DNA from 4 places in the Bacillus sp. NPDC094077 genome. Region 4 is predicted to be linked to each of the others. Evidence: predicted binding sites of a transcription regulator. Region 4 holds the regulator's gene; each other region holds the start of a gene.
The links. Region 4 encodes LexA, which represses DNA repair genes until DNA is damaged. Its sites were predicted from a motif close to CGAACATATGTTCG; they were not measured.
Positions count from the first base shown of each region.

Region 1: a site for LexA is predicted at 2,050-2,063, ahead of uvrB (excinuclease ABC subunit B). Genes of this name have one in related genera too.
Region 2: a site for LexA is predicted at 2,329-2,342, ahead of recN (DNA repair protein RecN). Genes of this name have one in related genera too.
Region 3: a site for LexA is predicted at 3,466-3,479, ahead of addB (helicase-exonuclease AddAB subunit AddB). Genes of this name have one in related genera too.

Region 1 covers NZ_JBNNUF010000004.1:196,974-202,726, reverse strand. The annotation lists gene uvrB (excinuclease ABC subunit B) at 1-1,977, opposite strand; partial or broken gene ACQKNR_RS12730 (DUF4362 domain-containing protein) at 2,129-2,488, opposite strand; gene ACQKNR_RS12725 (hypothetical protein) at 2,616-3,236, opposite strand; gene ACQKNR_RS12720 (MerR family transcriptional regulator) at 3,233-3,994, opposite strand; gene ACQKNR_RS12715 (hypothetical protein) at 4,095-4,322, opposite strand; gene ACQKNR_RS12710 (helix-turn-helix transcriptional regulator) at 4,474-4,671, opposite strand; gene ACQKNR_RS12705 (YeiH family protein) at 4,795-5,753, opposite strand, start outside.
Region 2 covers NZ_JBNNUF010000001.1:695,779-701,531, reverse strand. The annotation lists gene dxs (1-deoxy-D-xylulose-5-phosphate synthase) at 1-760, shown strand, start outside; gene ACQKNR_RS03550 (TlyA family RNA methyltransferase) at 764-1,603, shown strand; gene argR (arginine repressor ArgR) at 1,746-2,195, shown strand; gene recN (DNA repair protein RecN) at 2,460-4,199, shown strand; gene spoIVB (SpoIVB peptidase) at 4,318-5,616, shown strand.
Region 3 covers NZ_JBNNUF010000003.1:109,057-114,809, forward strand. The annotation lists partial or broken gene ACQKNR_RS09215 (DUF6584 family protein) at 1-249, opposite strand, end outside; gene cspA (RNA chaperone/antiterminator CspA) at 569-772, shown strand; gene ACQKNR_RS09225 (hypothetical protein) at 820-1,005, opposite strand; gene ACQKNR_RS09230 (competence protein ComK) at 1,293-1,874, shown strand; gene ACQKNR_RS09235 (TVP38/TMEM64 family protein) at 2,175-2,768, shown strand; gene lepB (signal peptidase I) at 2,825-3,388, shown strand; gene addB (helicase-exonuclease AddAB subunit AddB) at 3,505-5,753, shown strand, end outside.
Region 4 covers NZ_JBNNUF010000001.1:192,018-197,770, forward strand. The annotation lists gene ACQKNR_RS00960 (bifunctional metallophosphatase/5'-nucleotidase) at 1-858, shown strand, start outside; gene ACQKNR_RS00965 (DUF896 domain-containing protein) at 898-1,137, opposite strand; gene ACQKNR_RS00970 (YneB family resolvase-like protein) at 1,183-1,839, opposite strand; gene lexA (transcriptional repressor LexA) at 1,981-2,601, shown strand; partial or broken gene ACQKNR_RS00980 (DUF4097 family beta strand repeat-containing protein) at 2,718-3,008, opposite strand; gene ACQKNR_RS00985 (ABC transporter ATP-binding protein) at 3,191-4,990, opposite strand; gene ACQKNR_RS00990 (nucleotidyltransferase domain-containing protein) at 5,002-5,753, opposite strand, start outside.

The DNA.
Region 1 (5,753 bases), on a different contig from region 4:
TCACCCTTCCGCTTTTAATTCTAATAGTAAATCTCTTAATTCAGCTGCACGCTCGAAGTCTAACGCTTTTGCCGCTTCTTTCATCTCTGCTTCCATCTTCGCAATTGTCTTTTCGCGCTCTTTTTTCGTCATTTTCTTAGCAGGTGTTGCTTCATATGTTTCCGGCTCTTCAGCAGCTGTCGTTGCACGGATTACATCACGCACACCCTTTTGAATCGTTTTCGGCGTAATACCATGCTCTTCATTGTAAGCTTCTTGTATACTACGACGACGCTGCGTTTCTTCAATTGCAATTCCCATCGATCTCGTTATGCGATCTGCGTACATAATAACGCGGCCGTTTTCATTACGTGCTGCACGACCAATCGTTTGAATTAATGAACGCTCTGAACGCAAGAACCCTTCCTTATCAGCATCCAAAATAGCTACAAGTGATACTTCTGGAATATCTAATCCTTCTCGTAATAAGTTAATACCGACAAGTACATCAAACTTACCAAGGCGAAGGTCACGGATAATTTCAATACGTTCTAATGTTTTAATTTCAGAGTGAAGATAGTTCACTTTAATTCCTACATCTTTTAAGTAATCCGTTAAATCCTCTGACATTTTTTTCGTTAAAGTCGTAATCAATACACGCTCATTTTTTGCAATGCGATCTTGAATCTCTCCTAATAAATCATCAATTTGCCCTTCAATTGGTCGTATATCAATCGGTGGATCTAAAAGCCCTGTTGGACGAATAATTTGTTCTATTACCTCCGGTGACTGCTCTAACTCGTACGGTCCTGGCGTTGCTGAAACGTAAATAACTTGATTCGTTTTCTCTTCAAACTCATCAAACATGAGTGGCCTATTATCTAAAGCTGATGGCAAACGAAATCCATGATCCACAAGCACTTGCTTACGTGCTTGGTCCCCGTTATACATCGCTCTTACTTGCGGCACTGATACGTGCGACTCATCCATAACAATTAAGAAATCCTCTGGAAAATAGTCTAATAACGTATACGGAGTTGCACCCGCTGGACGAAGTGTTAAATGACGGGAATAGTTTTCAATACCTGAACAAAAGCCCATCTCGCGCATCATTTCCAAATCATAACGTGTACGTTGCTCTATGCGCTGCGCTTCTAACAACTTACCATTATCATTTAATTCCTTTAAGCGCTCTTCTAATTCTTTTTCGATATTTTCAATAGCGACCTTCATTTTTTCTTCACGTGTAACGAAGTGAGATGCCGGGAAGATTGCTACATGATCACGTTCTGCTAATACTTCACCTGTTAACGCATTTACTTCACGAATACGATCGATTTCATCACCGAAAAATTCAATCCGAATACAATGCTCGTCAAGTGATGCTGGGAAGATTTCAACTACATCTCCGCGCACACGGAATGTACCACGCTTGAAATCAATATCATTACGTCCATACTGTACATCAACAAGTTCACGAAGCAATTGATTGCGGTCCTTTTCCATACCAACTCGAAGTGAAACAACTAACTCGCGGTATTCTTCCGGAGAACCTAAACCATATATACACGAAACACTCGCAACGATAATTACATCGTCCCGTTCAAATAATGCAGACGTTGCTGAGTGACGCAATTTATCAATTTCATCATTAATCTGCGCATCTTTTTCAATAAACGTATCTGTTTGCGGCACATACGCTTCTGGCTGATAATAATCGTAATAACTAACGAAATACTCAACTGCATTATTCGGGAAAAAATCTTTCAGCTCACTATATAATTGTCCTGCTAACGTTTTATTATGAGCCATCACAAGTGTTGGCTTCTGCACTTCTTTAATGACATTTGAAATCGTAAATGTCTTACCCGTTCCTGTCGCTCCAAGCAACACTTGCTTTTTCTTTCCACTATTAATTCCCTCTACAAGCTTCTCTATAGCTACCGGCTGATCACCTTGCGGGGAATACGCTGAGATAATTTCAAATTGATGTTCCAAGTAAAATCCGACCTCCTCATAAAAATCTGTATTATTATTTTACCACGAATGCCCATAAAAAACCTAAAAAAACGAACAGATATTCGGTAAAGTTTTCGACAATATATAAATAGAAAAAGGAAGGAGTAAGAACTTCCTTCCTTTTTCTATTTTATTTTTTAGGTATATATAATAAGTCATATCCATTGTGCCCATTTTCATTTGTACAACCTATTAATCTATAAATAGTTTCTGTTTCGCGTTGCTCTTTAACAATCCTTTTACAACTATCTTCGTGCAATCCTTTATAGTCACCAGCAAATTAATCTTGCCTATTATCTAACACATAAAGTATATCTTTTCCACTATACTCTAAAGTTTGAAAAACCGGGTCACCTTCATGTGTATAATGTACAATTCTCATTTTATTAACTTCCCTGTTTTCAACACTCAAAACAAACTTTTCAAATTTATCTAGATTGGAAATTCCTGCTCTCTTTGTAATAACATCATTCTTCTTATCAATTGTAATGTTGGGTTATGAGCATGCTACTAAGCTAAAGAGAGATATACATATAAAACCGCTTCTTTTTCCTATTGTCATCCTCTCCTATAAAAACTATTTATATACCCAAAAAGGGAACAAAAGCTACTTTCCTCTATGAAAGTAGCTTTTCTTTCCCTTTCTCCTTCTTCGGAAAAATAACATATGAAAATGAAATTGCTGTATCAACTAAAAATATAATCGCCCACACTTGGCTCACGCGACTTGCAGCTTTATTTAAGACGATTCCTGACTCTAACCAATTGCCCCATTGTTCAAATGGAATAAATCCATACGCGAAGAAAAAGAAAGTATGCACACCAACGAATAAAACAAGATGTAATACCCAATTTTTCATTTCCTGCTTCGCATAGGCCATACCTGTTAATTCTACCTGTTCTTCAATGATAGGCGCTGGTTCATTCCGCCATTTCGCAACTAATTTTTGTACAAATATATCAAGCTTCTTCAAATCCTTTTTCCCGTAGAAGACCGCATATAATAAAATAATTACAGTAATAATCTGAAAGTTAGAGAACTTTCCTGTTTGATAATAGTCCACTACTCCTACAGTTAAAATAAACACTTCATTTACGAGTAGCACAATCCCCATGATAAAACTCGCCTTTCTCAAACGGAATCCGTAACGTAGTAAAAAGAAACCGATAGCTGATAACCAAAATACAATTTCTGCCCCAATTAAAAAATACCACCGATATTCTGCGAGTATACTCATTTATCCTTCTCCCTTTCATCATAAATACGAAAAGCTTCATCCATATATATTAAAAGCTCTGCTTCAATTGGATACATGCTCATTTTCTGTGAATCTTCCTTCGATTTTCTAACTTCCCATAGCTTATCTAAAAACGCTTCATCCCCATTAGCCATCTCTAAACACTTCTGCATTAATTTCTTCGTTGCCCCTTGTACCTCATCACTCGCTGCTTCCTTACCGTCTTTCATAAAATTACGTATTTGCTTTAATAAATCTACCCACTCTAATACATTCGGATCTTCCTCACTCATATTTGGCAAATTGTGAAGTAAATCTTGCTCTTCTTTTGAAAACACTTCATTTTGGAATATTTCACGTATACGAGGCGACTGTTTCGAAAGCTGAATAAGTTCAAACATAACTTTCCAATCCAGTTCCCCCTCCACATCGACCGAATAAACAACTGCTTGTAAGATACGCTCCATTCGATTAAATTTCTTTTGTTCTTCTTGTACGAATCGAAGTTGTTTTTCAAGCGAATCCTTTAAGTTAAGTTCACCTTTTACTAACATATTCGCAGCTTCTTTTAATGAAAATCCCATTTCTTTTAAAAATAAAATTTGTTGCAGACGAATGACGTCAGCTTCACTATATAACCGATGTCCACCCTCTGTTTTCCCGCTCGGCTTTAATAAATCTATTTGATCATAATAACGCAGTGTACGTACCGTAACCCCTGTTTCTCTCGTCAGTTCTTGAATTGAAATCACTACCATCACCTCTTCCACTTCATTATAAAAGATGACGTAACGTCACTTTCAATACCTTTGTTAAAAAAATACAAAAAGCTGTTTATACTCTTTGTATAAACAGCTTTTACGAAAATAGCCCTTTCTGTATAGCGCGCCCGCAAAATAAAATAAGCGCTCCAACAACAACACCCGTTGCCGTTTTATGATAATGAGCTGATAGTAATAAATAATACGATAAACCGACAGTACCAATCACAATACAAATACTTGGCACTGGATTAAAAGAAAAATTTTGCATTCCCCAAAGAAGTGCAAATATAGCTGTAGCGACACATAACACAGGTAATCCCATTCCGCTTCCCCTTTATATATCTATTTGCTGGTCTTTGTTACTAATACACTCATTAATGCCATACTAATTAATAAACCAAAACCAACCCTTATATATTTAAACGCTTAATCTAATTGAAATCTCTCAAACTTATCATTTATTTTCTCTTCCCTTACTCCAGTGTAAATATTTCCTCCACCTTCCTCCCAAAATATTTGGCGATTTTTAGGGATAACTCTAGACTCGGATTGTAATGGTGGTTTTCAATCGCCACAATCGTCTGACGCGTCACCTGCATCGCCTTTGCCAGTTCAACTTGTGTTATATGATTTTGCTTTCTTAATTCCTTAATTTTATTTTTTACACCCATAGGCTCCACCTTCAAAAGTAAAGATATCTTTACTTAAATTATAAATATTTTCCAAATACAAGCAAAGACATCTTTACAAAAAAAGGTAAAAAAAGAGACATCTTATAAGATGCCTCTTTGCTACTACATAAATCCTAATGTCCATACAAGAACGTATCCAAGAACCGATAAGCAAACCGAGCCAATCAGACCTGCCACAAATGCTTTGCTTCCTAATTTGCGGAACGTTTTAAACTCCACATTTAAACCGAGACCTGCCATCGCCATTGCGATAAGCATGTACGCAATTATTACAATATATCCGGCAACAGCTTCTGGAATCACTCCAAGTGAATGCACCGCACTCATCGCTAAAAATCCGAAGATGAACCATGGAATTGGGAGGTCACGCCAAGAACCTTTTTCTTTGCTTCCCTCGCTCTTGCCAAACCATAATCCAATTAAAATTGCTACTGGCACAAGCATCGCAACACGTGTTAATTTCACGATAACTGCAATATCTACAGCCGTGCTACCGCCTGGTGCCGCAGCTGCGATGACATGAGCGATTTCATGCAGCGTCGCTCCCGAGAATACACCGTAACCGTACGGAGATAAGCCAAGCACTGGATATAATAGCGTATAAATAAGCGTAAATATCGTACCTAAAATAGCAATGATTGCGGCGCCAACCGCCGTTTCATCGTCCTTCGCTTTTACTTGCGGTGCAATTGCAACGACCGCAGCCGCGCCACAAATCGCCGTTCCGCACGCTGTTAAAATCCCAAGTTTTTTTTCTACTTTAAATACTTTCGTTAATCCGTATACAACGAAAATGGTAAATGTAATAACAATCGCTGCGATGACCAATACTTTTGGCCCCGCCTTCGCAATATCAACAAGATTTAATCGCATTCCAAGTAAGATAATCCCAAAGCGGAGCAACTTCTTACTCGCAAAGTTTGTCCCTGCTATCGCTTCATAAGGAACTCCAATCGCTGCACGCCAAACCATCCCAATTAGAATAGCAATCACTAATTGTCCCATAATATTTAAAAATGGAAGCTCTGCTAAGTATTTCGCGACAATGGCGATTAATAACG
Region 2 (5,753 bases), 500 kb from region 4:
AACGCAAGGGATGAAGCCATTCTTAGCAATTTATTCAACATTTTTACAAAGAGCATATGATCAGGTTGTTCATGATATATGCCGTCAAAATTTAAATGTTTTCATTGGAATAGATCGCTCTGGATTAGTAGGAGCAGACGGTGAAACACATCAAGGTGTATTTGACATCTCGTTTTTACGTCACTTACCGAATATTGTACTAATGATGCCGAAAGATGAAAATGAAGGGCAACATTTAGTATATACGGCGATGCAATACGAAGATGGACCCATCGCTTTACGTTATGCACGCGGTAATGGACTTGGCGTTCATATGGATGAAGAATTAAAGGCAATTCCAATTGGCTCATGGGAAACGTTAAAAGAAGGTACACAAGCAGCTATTTTAACATTTGGTACGACAATTCCAATGGCAATGGAAGCGGCTGAGCGTCTTGAAAAGGCTGGAGTTTCAGTGAAAGTAGTGAACGCTCGCTTTATTAAACCAATGGACGAAGCATATTTACATGATCTCTTAGGAAAAAATATACCGATTTTAACGATTGAAGAAGCTTGTTTAATCGGTGGTTTTGGAACGGGAGTAGTTGAATTTTCATCTGAGAACGGATACCATAGTGCATTAATTGAACGAATGGGTATTCCAGATCGTTTCATAGAGCACGGTAGTGTAACAAAATTATTGGAAGAAATCGGTTTAACAACAGATGCTGTTGTAGACCGTATTCATACAATGATTCCATCAAAACAAAAAAGGGCGTAACAAATGAGTGTAAAAAAAGAAAGAGTAGATGTACTATTAGTAGAGCGAGGACTTATAGAAACACGCGAGAAAGCAAAACGCGCTATTATGGCTGGACTCGTATATGCGAATGAGATGAGACTTGATAAGCCAGGAGAGAAAATCCCACAAGATACAGAGATTACGGTGAAGGGACAAGTTATGCCGTATGTAAGCCGTGGTGGTTATAAACTTGAAAAGGCATTAGAGACATTTCATCTTGATTTACAAGATAAAGTTATGATAGATATTGGTTCATCAACTGGTGGATTTACAGATTGTGCACTTCAAAATGGAGCGAAGTTATCTTATGCATTAGATGTAGGATATAATCAACTTGCTTGGAAATTGCGTCAAGATGAGCGTGTTGTCGTAATGGAACGCACAAATTTCCGTTACGTAACACCAGCAGATTTAGAGCGTGGTTTACCGCAATTTGCTAGTATCGATGTTTCATTTATATCATTAAAACTTATACTGCCAGTTTTAAAAACAATGCTTATGCAAAATGGAGATGTAGCAGCGTTAATTAAACCGCAGTTTGAAGCTGGAAGAGAGCAAGTTGGGAAAAAAGGCATCGTTCGTGATAGAAAAGTACATGAAGCTGTCGTAGAAATGATTGTCGAATTTGCTTTAAAAGAAGGCTATGATGTGGAAGGTTTAACTTTCTCACCGATTACGGGTGGAGATGGTAATATTGAATTTTTAATTCATTTAAAATGGCATGGGGAACGTGAGAATGGCAAAAATCATTCTCCAATTTCTATTGAGCAAGTTGTTACAGAAGCGCATGAAGTGTTAAAACAAAAAGGAAAAGGGGAATAACATATGTTGTTCCTCTTTTTGTTTTAATTGTATAATGATTGTAAAAACAATTGTGTACAAGTAACGAATTATAAGTTAACATAAATAAGTGAAGTATACCAATGTTTAAACTATGGTAAGAGATAGTGTGAGGTGCAAATGTATGAATAAAGGTCAGCGCCATATTAAAATCAGGGAAATTATTGCGAACAAAGAAATTGAAACACAAGATGAATTAGTTGATATTTTACGTAATGAGGGATTTAATGTAACGCAAGCGACAGTATCGCGCGATATTAAAGAACTGCACTTAGTGAAGGTGCCATTACATGATGGTCGCTATAAATATAGCTTGCCAGCAGATCAACGATTTAACCCGTTACAAAAATTAAAACGAAATCTAGTGGATTCATTTGTGAAATTAGACACGGCAGGACATATGCTTGTGCTAAAAACATTGCCTGGTAACGCTCATTCACTTGGAGCACTTATTGATCATTTAGAGTGGGATGAGATCATCGGAACCATCTGTGGTGATGATACTTGCTTAATTATTTGCCGTACACCTGAGGATACAGGTGTTGTCTCTGATCGTTTCTTAAATATGTTGTAACAAAAAATCTTGTTTGCTTTCCTCTGTAGAGTGGAAAGTAAACAGGATATTTTTATTGGTTAAAAATATGAATTTTTAATTGCAATATAATATTTTGTTTGAATAAAGTTAGAAAATAGGTGGATTGACCCGTAAAACAAATGTTTGGTACAATGGAGCGGGTTAGAAGAGTATATACATACAAACATATAGTATGACTATTTGAATGAAGAACTGAGAAAAGCCCTTAATAGGGGATTAGTTTATAACGAGGTGAATGGGGCATTGTTATCGGAATTATCGATTAGAAACTTTGCTATTATTGAGGCATTAAATATTTCTTTTCAAAAAGGATTAACGGTTTTAAGTGGTGAAACAGGCGCCGGAAAATCGATTATTATTGATGCGATAAGTTTGCTTGTTGGTGGCCGTGGTTCAGCAGAATTTGTACGATACGGAACAGAAAAAGCTGAGATAGAGGGTCTATTTTATGTAGAAGATGATAAGCATCCATGTATTGAAAAGGCAGAGGAGTTAGATATAGAAATAGAAGACGGCATGATTATTTTGAAGCGGGATATCGCTGCAAACGGGAAGAGTGTATGTCGTGTTAATGGGAAACTTGTTACGCTTAGCATATTAAAAGAGATTGGGAAAACGCTTGTTGATATTCATGGACAGCATGAAACACAAGATTTAATGAATGAAGAACGTCATCTGTTTATGCTGGATCACTTTGATGGAGATCGTATTGTTAAACAATTAGATATATATCAAAATGTATACGCTGACTATGAGAAATTAAAAAAACAACTGAAATCTTTAAGTGAGAATGAACAGCAAATGGCCCATCGCTTAGATTTAATTCAATTCCAACATGAAGAAATCCGTAAGGCGGATTTAAAGATGGACGAAGAACATGAATTAACTGAGGAACGATTAAAAATCTCTAATTTTGAAAAGATTTATAAAGCGTTAGGTGATGCATATCGTTCATTAAGTGCTGATGGACAAGGTCTAGATCATGTAAGAAACGCAATGGGACAAATGGAGAGTATTACGCACTTAGATGAAGCGTATCAAGAGAGTCATGATTCAATTGCGAATAGCTATTACTTATTAGAAGAAGTTGCGTATCAACTTAGAGAAAAGCTTGATATGATGGAATATGATCCAAATCGTCTAGATGAAATTGAAACACGTTTAAATGAAATCCGTATGTTAAAGAGAAAGTATGGAAATACTGTAGAAGAGATTTTAGCGTATGCTGATAAAATTGAACAAGAAATTTTTACAATTGAAAATAAAGATGTGCATATTGAAACGACGAAGAAACAATTAAGGGAATTAGAAGGTGTAATTTTAAAAGAAGCAATGTTGCTAAGTAATATGCGCTATGAGCTTGCAGATCGTCTTACAAGCGCGATCCATCAGGAATTAAAAGAACTATATATGGAAAAAACAAAATTTGAAGTGAGAATCATGAAGAGGGCAGGAAGTGCAGAAGAACCTCTTGTGGAAGGGATACCGGTGAAACTTACGGCAGATGGCTACGATCATGTGGAGTTTTATATTTCAACAAACCCAGGTGAACCGTTAAAGCCACTTTCAAAGGTCGCTTCTGGCGGAGAGCTATCTCGTATTATCTTAGCTTTAAAAAGCATTTTTTCTAAACATCAAGGTGTTGCCTCTGTTATTTTTGATGAAGTAGATACGGGTGTGAGTGGTCGGGTTGCACAGGCTATTGCTGAAAAAATTTATCGTGTATCAGTAAACTCGCAAGTACTTTGTATTACGCACTTACCTCAAGTAGCTTCAATGGCGGACTCACATTTATTTATTCGAAAACAAGTGGCGAATGATCGGACAATAACATCTGTTACTGTGTTAAGTACGGATGATAAAGTAACGGAAATTGCTCGAATGATTTCGGGTGTGGAAATTACAGATTTAACGACAGAACATGCGAAAGAGCTACTTACGCAAGCACATCATTTTAAACAGACAGCAGAGGCTATCCAGTAATGGATAGCTTTTTTTCTCAAATGATGATTTCTTAATTCTTCCGGTTATAAATAAAGCACCGCAAGGAGAGATTAAAAAGTGAAGCCAAAAGGCTGAATGTGGGGTAGGAGCGAGGAGAGTGAACAAATTGAAATTAGAAAGATTTCGAAAATTAATAGGTCTTTGTCTCCTTGTTTCTTTAGTTTTTATTGGATGTTTTAAACCGATTCGAACGTTTATTTCATCCCCGAAGCAACTTGTTGTATTTGAAGGACAACAGTCAGAAATAGCGTCATTACCAGTTTTTGAAGCTTCATCTACGAATCGTAATGTATTTACAGTAAGTTCAACTGGACAAGAACGAGAGCTTATGGTAAATTCTCACCAAAATGGTGAAGCTGATATGGTGTTTCAACTCGCTGGTTTTCCAGTGAAAAAAGTAAATGTGAAAGTATTAAAAGATTTTAAAGTAATTCCAGGTGGACAATCGATTGGTGTAAAATTGAACACAAAAGGTGTACTTGTTGTAGGCCATCATTTAATTCAAACTGAAAAGGGTAAAATATCTCCAGGTGAAACAGCTGGTGTGCAAATTGGGGATATGATTACTGAAATTAATGGTAAAACAATTGAAAGGATGAGCGATGTAGCACCATTTATTCATAGTAGTGGAGAAACAGGTGAACCGCTTAATCTTGTTTTATTAAGAGATGGGAAATATATCCGCACGAAGTTAACACCACAAAAAGACAGAGGGGAATCGTCTTATCGAATTGGCTTATATATTCGTGATTCGGCAGCTGGAATCGGAACAATGACATTTGTTCATCCGGATTCTATGAAATACGGAGCACTTGGTCATGTCATTTCTGATAATGATACAAAAAAGCCGATTCAAGTCGAAGATGGACAAATTATGCGTTCGACAGTTACATCAATTGAAAGAGGTAGTCATGGGAATCCAGGGGAGAAATTAGCAAGGTTCTCACCAGATCGTGAAGTGATTGGCAATATTACAATAAATAGTCCGTATGGTATTTTTGGAAAATTAAATACAAATATGACAAACGGCATAATGGATAAAGCAATGCCTATCGCATTATCTCATCAAGTAAAAGAGGGACCTGCAAAAATATTAACAGTGATTGATCAAGATAAAGTAGAGGCATTTGATATTGAAGTTGTTAGTACAGTTCCGCAAAAGTTTCCAGCTACAAAAGGTATGGTAATAAAAGTAACTGATAAGCGTTTATTAGCGAAAACAGGTGGTATCGTACAAGGAATGAGCGGAAGTCCGATTGTACAAAACGGAAAAGTAATCGGTGCCGTTACACATGTATTTGTAAATGATCCAACATCAGGATACGGTGTTCATATTGAATGGATGTTACATGAGGCTGGAATTAATATTTACGATCAAGAAAAAAAAGCGAGCTAATATATATTAGCTCGTTTTTCTTTTGAAAAATTCGTTGAAATTTTGTAAAAGCTCCGCAAGAGGTGTTTTTTGTTGTAAAATATAAGCAAAGGGTTGAACGTTTCGTTGTAATTCTATGATGGAATGTGTTGCGAAAG
Region 3 (5,753 bases), on a different contig from region 4:
TAAAGCGCGTGCGATATGATAAGGATTATTTCCCATTGATTTTTCAAATAATAAACATGATTCATGCATAATATCTGTTTTATGCTCCTCTAGATACTAGTAACGATCAGCCATTTCTGGATATTGTAATTTATAATAAATGTCTCCGAGTTGTTTTCGAAGATATAATTCATTTGGGTATGTAGAGATGAGACCATGTAATCTTTCTCTTGCTTTTCCAAGATTATTATTTTCAATATCCTCTTCAATTCTTCTTCATGTTTTTCTAGAAATGTTGGTGGTCATGAATCCCTCCTTATTTGGAATAGAGATGATTATATTTTATATGAAATACTAAAAATTAGAAATTCTATTTTCGAAAAAGATTGTACATTTTATTTTAATGTGCTATGATGGTGTCAGTTGAATAGTTAAATTAAGCAATCCATATATTATCAAGTGCTGAAAACGAACGAGAAAAAGTATGTGAGAACTAGTTTATGTTTCGTATTTGATAATGTGTGGATTCTTTTTTTATACAGGAAAACTAAAAAATTAAAAATTTGTATTTTCTTAGGAGGAAATAATCATGGCAGTAACAGGACAAGTAAAATGGTTTAACAACGAAAAAGGCTTCGGTTTCATCGAGGTTCCAGGCGAAAACGACGTATTCGTACACTTCTCTGCAATCGAAACTGAAGGTTTCAAATCTCTAGAAGAAGGCCAAAAAGTTAGCTTCGAAATCGAAGAAGGTAACCGTGGACCTCAAGCTAAAAACGTAATCAAACTATAATTTTATAGTTGATGATGGAAAAAAGGATGGCTGATGCCATCCTTTTTTTATTGTTCTTTTCCCGCTTTTTTCTTCTCACGTTTCTTACATTCTGGACATTTCGATTTACGAAAAGGTTTCACAAAGAACAGGAGAATGAAAAACAAACCGAATATAATACTAGCTGAATTTTTCACGATCACAATGCTACTATTTTTCATGTGAATGGTTGGTTGGATCTCTTTTTCTTCCATAACGGACCTCCATATATTGGATTTATATTTTAATTATAGCAAAGTTAATTGTTTTAACGATGTGAAAAGAGGAAGCAATTATAAATATTTATAGATAGTATAAATGCTTTTTGTGCAGGTTATTATTAATTTATCTTCATATTAATTTTTTATAATTTGACGGATGTTTGATTCATGATAAAAGATTGTAAAAAAGCGTAATGTGTAAAGCATTTCCTTTTCATAGGTGCTAAAATTATATATGCAGCTGCTAATATAAATGAAAAATAAAAAGGAGATAATAGAGTATGGAAAGTAAAGTGGAACGCTATGTCGAAAATTATGTTGTAAATAAAAATACAATGGCCTTACTTCCTGTTATTCTAAGTGAAAAGAAAATTGTTACGCGAGTAGTTGAAATGGAAGATTCTTTTTTTGTATTTCAAAAGCCTCTAGATATTATAGAAAGAAGTTGCCGTAAGCATGGTTCTAGTTTCTTAGGTAGAAAAGAAGGAACGAAAGAGTTAACCCATATTACACATAAAGCACCGATTGCGATTAGTCCGACAGATCAACTTTATTTTTTCCCTACCTATTCTTATTCTAGAAAAGAGTGCGCGTGGTTGTCGCATTTTTATATTGAAAGTAATAAAGAATTAAAAGATGGAAACCTTATTATTAGATTTATAAATGGCTTTGCTGTGAAATTAGAAATATCAAAAACTAGTTTTGAAAATCAGCAAAATCGTACAGCGAAATTGCGAACAGAGTATGAAGATCGAAAGAAGAAACAAGGAAATCCTTGTTTTAAAGAGATTGATAAAAGTGAAGAATCTAAATTAAGACCAGCATATGAGAAAGTGTATTTTGTGAAAGAAGGCGAAGTTTGAGAGGATGGGGGAAACCCCATTCTTTTTGTTTGTCAGTTTTTATCGGTAAGTCGATATAAAATAAGATTACAGAAGAGATTACCAATAAAACCACAAAAAATATTGTTCCTCAAATAGTCGAACGTACAACACATCCTGTCGAATATTGATAGATTATCATAGCTAAATAATGAAGGAATTCTAATGAAAGATATGGAAACTTAATAATTACGTCTCCATATGTCGTATCTACCATTTCCTCTTTCCTATAAGCAATGATAAAGTAGAGGTAGTAATTAGAGTAAAGGGGTAAAGTGTAGAATGGATTTTCAGGCAATCAAAGAGTATTTTTCACCAGAAAATATGGATCATATTGTTGAAAGTTATAAGGCGTTCGGACCGCTTCTTGGCATAGGCTTGCCGATGATAGAGGCGCTTATTCCAGCATTACCACTTATTGTGTTTGTACTAGCGAATGCTGTTGCATTTGGTTTTTGGCTGGGCTTTCTTTATTCGTGGCTTGGATCGGTAATCGGTGCTATGCTTGTCTTTTTCATTATCCGCCATTTTGGACGAAGCCGTTTCTTTTCTTTTGTAAATAAGCATGAGAAAGTGCGCAAGGCAATGGGGTGGATTGAAAGAAAAGGATTCGCGCCAGTGTTTGTTATATTTTGTTTTCCGTTTACACCGTCTGCGCTTATAAACGTTGTAGCTGGTTTATCTCGTATTAGCGTAAAACAGTTTGGACTTGCATTAGCATTCGGAAAGCTTGTGATGATTTTTATTTTAACGTATATCGGTCATGATTTAATGTCGTTTATTCATAAGCCGGTGAAATCAGTTATTGTTGGTATTGTTATTTTTATTCTATGGTATGTCGGTAAGAAAATCGAAGTAAAGTTAGAACTACATTAAGAATAGTCTTCTTTGTAAAGGAAAGCTTCATTATTAAAGGGTAAGGGGAGAAGCGGATGAAGAAAACTTTGAAAAAAGAAGGCCTAGAGTGGATAAGAACAATTTTAATTGGTGTACTATTAGCTGTATTTTTTCGAACGTTTTTCTTTTCAACGTACGTTGTAGAGGGGAAGTCAATGATGCCGACATTGCAAGATGGGAATATGCTCGTTGTAAATAAGGTGAGTTATCAAGTAGGGGACTTGAACAGATTTGATGTTGTTGTGTTTCATGCGAATAAAAAAGAGGACTATGTAAAGCGAATTATCGGTTTACCTGGAGACCATATTGAATATAAGCATGATAAGTTGTATATAAACGGTCAATTTATTGATGAGCCTTATCTAGAAAAGTATAAGAAAGAGACAAATGGAAGGCAACTAACAGGTGATTTTACATTAGAAGAGTTAACGAAAGAAAAGTTTGTACCACCTGGTTATATTTTTGTAATAGGCGATAACCGCCTCGGTAGCTGGGATAGTAGGCACTTTGGTTTTGTGAAGGCTGATACAGTTGTCGGTAAAGTTGATTTACGATATTGGCCAATTCAAGAGGTGCAGACGAATTTTTCAAAAGGTTGATATAATTAAGTAGAAGTATAGAAAAGACAAACAACTCAGTTTGTCTTTTTTCGTGTCCTATAATACAATTATAGTAGCAAACTAACGTTCGTTATGTAAGTGAAAGGTGGGGTTACATGTCACTTCGATTTGTAATTGGTAGAGCGGGAAGTGGAAAAAGTACACTTTGTTTACGCGAAGTGCAAGAAGAGCTAAAACAGCATCCAAGAGGGAAAACAATATTATATCTTGTGCCAGAACAGATGACATTCCAGACGCAGCAGGCGTTAATTGGAAGTGAGGATGTAAGAGGTTCTATTCGGGCACAAGTTTTTAGTTTTTCACGATTAGCGTGGAAAGTGTTGCAAGAAGTTGGCGGAGCGAGTCGTCTTCATATAGATGAAGCGGGTGTGCATATGTTACTTCGTAAAATTGTAGAATCTCGTAAAGATGGTCTATCGGTGTTTCAAAAAGCAGCGGAGCAAAACGGTTTCTTTGAACATCTTGGCAGTATGATTGCGGAGTTTAAACGTTATAACGTGACGCCATCTAACGTATATGAAATGTGGCAACAATTAGATACGCATAGTAGCAGCGCAGAGCAAAAGCTGCTAGCGAATAAAGTATATGATTTACAACTATTATATGATGATTTTGAGCGTGCTTTAATCGGAAAATATTTAGATTCAGAAGACTATTTACAATTGCTAGTGGAAAAGCTTCCGCAGTCTGAATATGTAAATGGTGCCGAAATTTATATAGATGGATTTCATTCGTTCTCTCCTCAAGAGCTAGAAATTTTAAGGCAGCTCATGATTTGCGGAGCGAGAGTCACAATTACGTTAACGATAGATGAAAAAACGTTAGCACAGCCAGTGAGTGAACTGGATTTATTTTATGAGACGACGTTAACATATGAAAAAATCAAACAAATAGCGCGTGAAGAGAAAATAGAAATTGAAAAAACAATGCCACTTATGGAACAACTGCGTTTTCATTCTCCGGCATTAGCGCATTTAGAAACGCATTATGAAGCACGACCAAATGAAAAGTTTCACGGTGAAGCAAGTGTAACAATTAGTACAGCAGCGAATTTACGAGCTGAAGTAGAAGGTGTTGCTCGTGAAATTCGTAGACTTGTCGCGGATGAAACGTATCGTTACCGCGATATTGCAGTCCTTCTTCGTAACGGGGAAAGTTATTACGATGTGATGCGAACATTATTTACAGATTATAATATCCCGCACTTCATCGATGAAAAACGCCCGATGTCACATCATCCATTAGTAGAATGTATTCGTTCTGCCTTAGAAATTATTAGCGGGAACTGGCGTTATGACGCAGTGTTCCGCTGCGTGAAAACAGAGCTTTTATATCCATTAGACGTAAGAAAAGAAGTTATGCGCGAAGAGATGGATGAGTTTGAAAACTACTGTTTAGCGTACGGTGTACAAGGGAAGAGATGGACTTCTGAGGAGCCATGGATGTATCGCCGTTACCGTTCGCTTGACGATACAAACGGAATGATAACAGACAGTGAACGTGAAATGGAAGAGAAAATAAATCGACTGCGTGACATTGTAAGAACGCCAGTTATTCGTATGCAAAAAAGGTTAAAGCGTGCGGGAACTGTTATGCAAATGTGCGAAGTGGTTTACTTATTTTTAGAAGAACTGGACGTTCCGAAGAAGTTAGAAGAATTACGTATTCGTGCAGAAGAGAGCGGAGATTTCTTATTTGCGACAGACCACGAACAAGTATGGGAAGAAGTGATGAGTCTTCTTGATACGTTTGTAGAGATGCTTGGTGAAGAGAAAATGTCACTTTCTATGTTTACGGATGTTATGTCGACAGGTCTTGAAGCACTTCAATTTGCTAACATTCCGCCTTCATTAGACCAAGTATTAATTGCCAATATTGATCGCACTAGATTATCAGACGTGAAAGCGACATTTATTATCGGAGTAAATGAAGGAGTCATTCCAGCAGCACCGATGGATGAGGGGATGCTTTCTGATGAAGAAAGAGAGGTTCTTGGCGCAGCAGGTATCGAATTAGCGCCAACGACGAGACAAACATTATTAGAAGAACAGTTTGTTATGTACCAAATGGTAACGAGAGCATCTGAGAAGTTATACATTTCATGCCCGCTTGCAGATGAAGAAGGAAAGACGTTACTTGCGTCTAGTTTTATTAAGAAAATAAAAAGAATGTTCCCTGATGTAAAAGACGCGTTTATTACGAATGATGTAAACGACTTATCACGTTCGGAACAAATCTCATACGTAGCAACGCCAGAAGTAACGTTATCTTATGTTATGCAGCAACTACAAACGTGGAAGCGATACGGATTTGAAGGGAATTTAGACTTTTGGTGGGACGTATA
Region 4 (5,753 bases):
CGAGAAATTGCCCAAACTTTGGATAATGGTGTAACAATTTTACAGACTGGATGTAATGGACATTCAGTTGGAAAAGTAACAGTAACATTTGAAAAAACGGAACAAGAGTGGGTAAAAAAAGAGAGTTATTCAGAACTTTTGACTGTGCAAGGAATTGAGGCAGATCCAGATGTTCTTTCCTTGGTAGCCGATTATGAAGAGAAAACACAAAAATGGCTCGATCAACCTATTGGAATCATCCACGGGGACATGCAAATTTCAGATGCTATGCAAACTCGTTTGCAAGACCATCCTTTTATTGAATTCATAAATAAAATACAGATGGAGATAGCTAACGTTTCAATTTCTTGTACAAGTTTGTTTCATAATACATCTACAGGATTCCCGAAACATGTCACAATGCGAAATATCGTTTCCAATTATATTTACCCAAACACATTAAAAGTTATTCGAGTGACTGGAGCAGATATAAAAGATGCTCTCGAACTCTCTGCTACTTATTTCACATTAAATGAAGATGGAGATATAATTGTTAATCCTGTATTCATAGAACCAAAGTCTGCGCACTATAATTACGATATGTGGGAAGGGATTTCGTATATATTAAACATTTCAAAACCAATTGGTGAGAGAGTAGAGTCTTTACAGTATAAAGGTGCTCCTCTTAATATGAATGAAGAATATGACGTTGTTATGAATAATTATCGTGCAAGCGGTGGCGGGAACTATTTTATGTTTCAAAATAAGCCCGTAGTAAAAGACATACCAACAGATATGTCTGAACTTATCGCTAATTATATATTGGAACATAAAACGATAAAAGCAACAGTGAATAACAACTGGAAAGTTATTACATAACGATTTTAACAAATAAAAAAGATGGGCTTCGCCCATCTTTTAATTTAATTTTGCATTATCTTGCTTTTTTAAAGCTTTTAATTTCGCCGGCGTAACATCTGTGCCTTTTTCGTTAACGACTTTAATTCCTTTAAGTTCGTTTAACATATTTTGACGAAATCCTTTTAAATATTGTTCACGTAGCGATTGACGCTCACGTTGTTCTTCTTCAGTTAAACCTTCAGCTTTTGCTTTTTTCGCTAAGAAGTTAATGCGTTCAACGAGTTCGTGACTAAGCATCTCGAATCCCCCTTCTAATCAAAACTGATTATTATCATACAATAGTTACTCTTCTTTATCAAGCAATTGCTTTGTATACTCTACATATCTACGATGTACAGTCGCTTTCGAAACATTGTGACCAAAGCCACGAAGCGTTGCTGCAATTTCTTCGAAAGTAAGTTCACTCCTACGCAAACGTACAATTTCCTCAATTGGCACTTCTTTTTTCTCTCTTCCTATGCTTAAATGACGATTTTTTAAATTATTTTCTGGGCGATAACCTTTTTCAACTGCGCGTTGCATGCCACGTTTAATTTTTAAGTTATGAATCTTTCTTTGATATTCTTCAACAATACCAATAATATCTAATACCATCGAATCAGAATCCGACAATTGTAATTCACCATTATGCGTATGCGTATACACTTTTATTCCTTCTTTATGTAAACAGTGCATTAATGCAATCTTCGCATTTCCCCTACCAAGGCGCGTTTCATCTTGAATAAGTAGCACATCAATTTGTTCGTCTCGAATTGTATCTAATACTTCTAATATGCCATCACGTTCAATTGTATAGCCACTAGCCTGCTCCTCAATCACCTTTGTAACATTCATTTGATAGCGCTCAGCTAAATGCAATAATTCATCTTTTTGACGTAATAATGATGTTTCCTGCGCTTCTTTTGTTGTACTCACACGTGCATAAATAATTGCATTCATTTTGAACCCCTCTTTCTCGCTATATTTTCTCTCTAGTGTAACATAAATTTGCCTTTTGTTCGAACTTATGTTTGTAGAATGTTTTTTCACATGTTATACTTATTAATAAGAAAAATGAAAGAAAACGAGGTGTTAGAAAACATGGAAAAGTTAACGAAACGCCAGCAAGACATTCTCGACTTTATTAAGCTAAAAGTACAAGAAAAAGGATATCCACCTTCCGTACGTGAAATCGGTCAAGCAGTCGGCCTCGCTTCTAGTTCTACAGTGCACGGACATTTATCACGACTAGAAGAAAAGGGCTATATCCGACGCGATCCAACAAAACCACGAGCAATCGAAATTTTAGGTGATGACCGAATGGATACAGAAACACAATCTGTTATTCAAGTTCCAATCGTCGGAAAAGTTACTGCTGGATTACCAATTACAGCGGTTGAAAGTGTAGAGGAGCACTTCCCACTCCCTGCTAGCATTGTTGCTGGAGCAGACCAAGTGTTTATGTTACGTATTTCTGGAGATAGTATGATTGAAGCGGGTATTTTCGACGGAGATTTAGTTGTTGTACGCCAACAACAATCTGCTTACAACGGTGAAATTGTCGTTGCCTTAACAGAAGACAACGAAGCAACGGTGAAACGCTTCTATAAAGAAAAAGACCATTTCCGTCTACAACCTGAAAACTCTTCATTAGAACCTATCATTCTAAAGCAAGTGTCAGTTATCGGAAAAGTAATTGGTGTATATCGTGATTTGCATTAAAAAATAATAAAAAGAAGATAATCACCTTATTTATATAGGTAATTATCTTCTTTTTATATTTTGATAGGATTCCTTTCATTCAAAAGAATGCATTTCATTAATTATTAACGCGTTTCTATAGTAACATTTCCAGCAGTTGAACTTGCCTCTAAATCATATTTGGCATCATGGTCAATACTATCTACATCCCCACTAGCCGTTTTTACTGTTACTTTCCCTATAACCTTTTTATAATTCACCTCACCAGCTTTTGTAGATCCCTCCACATTCTTAGCTGTTACATGTTTCAAATCCACATCTCCGGCGAGTACTCCAACACTTACGCGTTCACTTGTCACATCACTTATTTCTATTTGTCCAGCGGATGAATTTACTTTTACATCTTGATAAGAACGTTCAGGTACAATTCTCCTTTCTTACTTTAGTACTGTTCAATACACAGTACCTGTTTTATCCATTTATATTTATTCCCTAAATTTAGAAAAAGCACCAATAAAAGCCCGAATAAGATCTATTGTAACTGACCATTATTCGGGCTTTTATTCGATTCGAATTACATTCATACAAGACTTCATTCACTCTTTCTCCTCTAAGAGCCAACTTCCATTTGTGACCCTAATAAATTACGAAACACACCTTTCCTCTCTTTAGCTAATTGATTAAATTCACCTTTTTGAACAATTTCACCTTTTCCTAAAACAATAACTTGATCTGCATTGCGTATCGTAGATAAACGATGCGCAATAACAATAATTGTCATCGTTCCTTTCAACCTTTCTAATGCTGATTGGATTTTCACCTCATTTTCAGTATCTAACGCACTCGTAGCCTCATCTAATACTAAAATGGTCGGTTGTCTTAAAATGGCCCGGGCTAATACAAGTCGCTGGCGTTCACCACCTGAAAGTCTCACCCCACGATCTCCAATCAGTGTATCAAGCCCATTTGGAAGCATTCGTACAAATTCAGCTGCCGCCGCAAATTCTAATGCAGCCCAAATTTGTTCTTCACTTGCATTCGGATCAATCATCAATAAATTTTCTCTTATACTAGCATTAAATAAGAATGGGTCTTGTGGTACATAGCTAATAGCCCGTCTTAATGACAATAAATTATCAGTTGTAAGAGGAGTACTATCTATTAGCACTTGACCTTTTTCTGGTTGGATTAATCCCATTAAAACATCAATTAATGTACTTTTCCCAGCACCAGAATGTCCTACAATTGCCGTCATACTATTTATTGGAATTTGCACATTAATATTTTGAAGCGCATATAAAGATTCTTGCTTATTATAACGAAAGTAAACATCCTTGCATTCAATACCTTGTTCTATACAAATCGGCTTTATATGTTTTTGCTGATATATATCCTGCATTTCAATTGCTTCATTACACTCCTCTTGTAATTCCCATAAAGATTTAAAAGCAGGAATACTTGCAGCAAGCTGTTCTAAATTAGACTGAATCGCCGTAAAGCGTGGCCATAGTCTGGAGAATATGAGAATGATTAATAGTAATTGGGCAGGTTGCGCTTGAAACATACTTATTGATAAAAATATGAAAAATGCAATTAAAATAGCCATTGAAACTTTATAAAACAATTGAGAATTCGACCTAATTCTCATATACTCCATTTGTTCGTTACTCATCTTTTCTGTTATAGATTGGAACCAATCCAAACGTGATACTTCCAAGGCATTACTCTTTATATCTTTAATTCCATTGAAATGATCTGTTATACCAGAAAGATAACTTTGTGCCAATTCTGAGGTCTTACCGCCTAGTATTCGTGCTTTTTTTATAAAAATACGAGAAGCTGCCAAGAACAATAATCCAAATCCTAAAACAAATATAGTTATTTTGGGAGATAATAAAAACGCAAACCCCACCTGTATAAATGTAAAAAGAACAGAAGCTAACAATTGTAAAATTAAATTAATCCCATAACTAACACGAGCTAATTCTGTCGTTAATATATTTATTAGATTTGTTTTCCTTTTCTCTAAAAAAAAACTCCACTTTGCTTTTAAAATCATACTATATGTGTCTATTCTTAATTTCCTTATAAAAGCTTGTTGAGTTTTTGCATCCCGTAGCGTTATGTTTCTTTGTAGTAGATTTTGACCTAACACTATTAATACATATATACCTAAAATAGAGGTTAGACTTATGGTTTTAGGGGAATTCTGTAAAAGATTATAGACAGGCGCAATAAAAGAAGTCTCCTCGCCTATATTGATTATTCCAGTCATACTTATCATTGGAATTAATAAAATAATACCTATCCCTTCAAGTAAACTTATTAAAACCATACCAAACAAATTCACATACAGAATTTTCCCTGCAGAAGAGTATAATTTCTTCATAAAATATATAATATGATTCATCGATGTTCCCCCTATAACAAAGCAAGCTTCTTTGTTCTCCTCCAAAGACATAGAAACGGACGTAAAGGAAAATATAAAAAATGAAGAAATTTAGGTAGCGGTAATGTTTTTGCATCAATTGGATAAGGATATAGTTGGCTCATAATATATAAAATCTTTTGCTGATTAGACATTAGCGAAAATAAATGCCTACTATGATAAGCAAGTACTTCTTCAGGAACAGGATCGGTATGTAAGTTTATCATTTGCTTGAAATAAAATAACGCTTCTTGCGCTAACTGTTTTGAATGTTTTTTAGCTACTAATTCCATCATTCTTTCATCTAATCGTACACCTAGCAATTGAGCTGCCAAAATTAACGCTTGTCCTCCTAAATGAAGCATTTGATATTTTCTCATTAATTTATGAATCTCACTCCAATTAAGATCTTGATCGACAATTTTTTTTATATCTACTAACCAGCGCAATCTGGACCAACCATGTCTAGCGCCATGAGATACAAGAAATAAAAATAAGTCTTCCTTCCCTAACATATATACCGAATTACTCGTAAGTGTACTCTTTCTCTTTCGCTTCCAAAGCTCTTCAAACCCAGGTTCCTTACCAGGTCCGGGATTTAACCTCCAATGAATTTCAAGCTTGATCTGCTTTGTTGGATGGAAAAATGTTATATGATGATGCCTCCATTTCCAATCATTTAATATCGTTTGAATATAATCATCTTTCACATATCCCTGCTCTAAAAGTAGTTTTTCTACTTTTT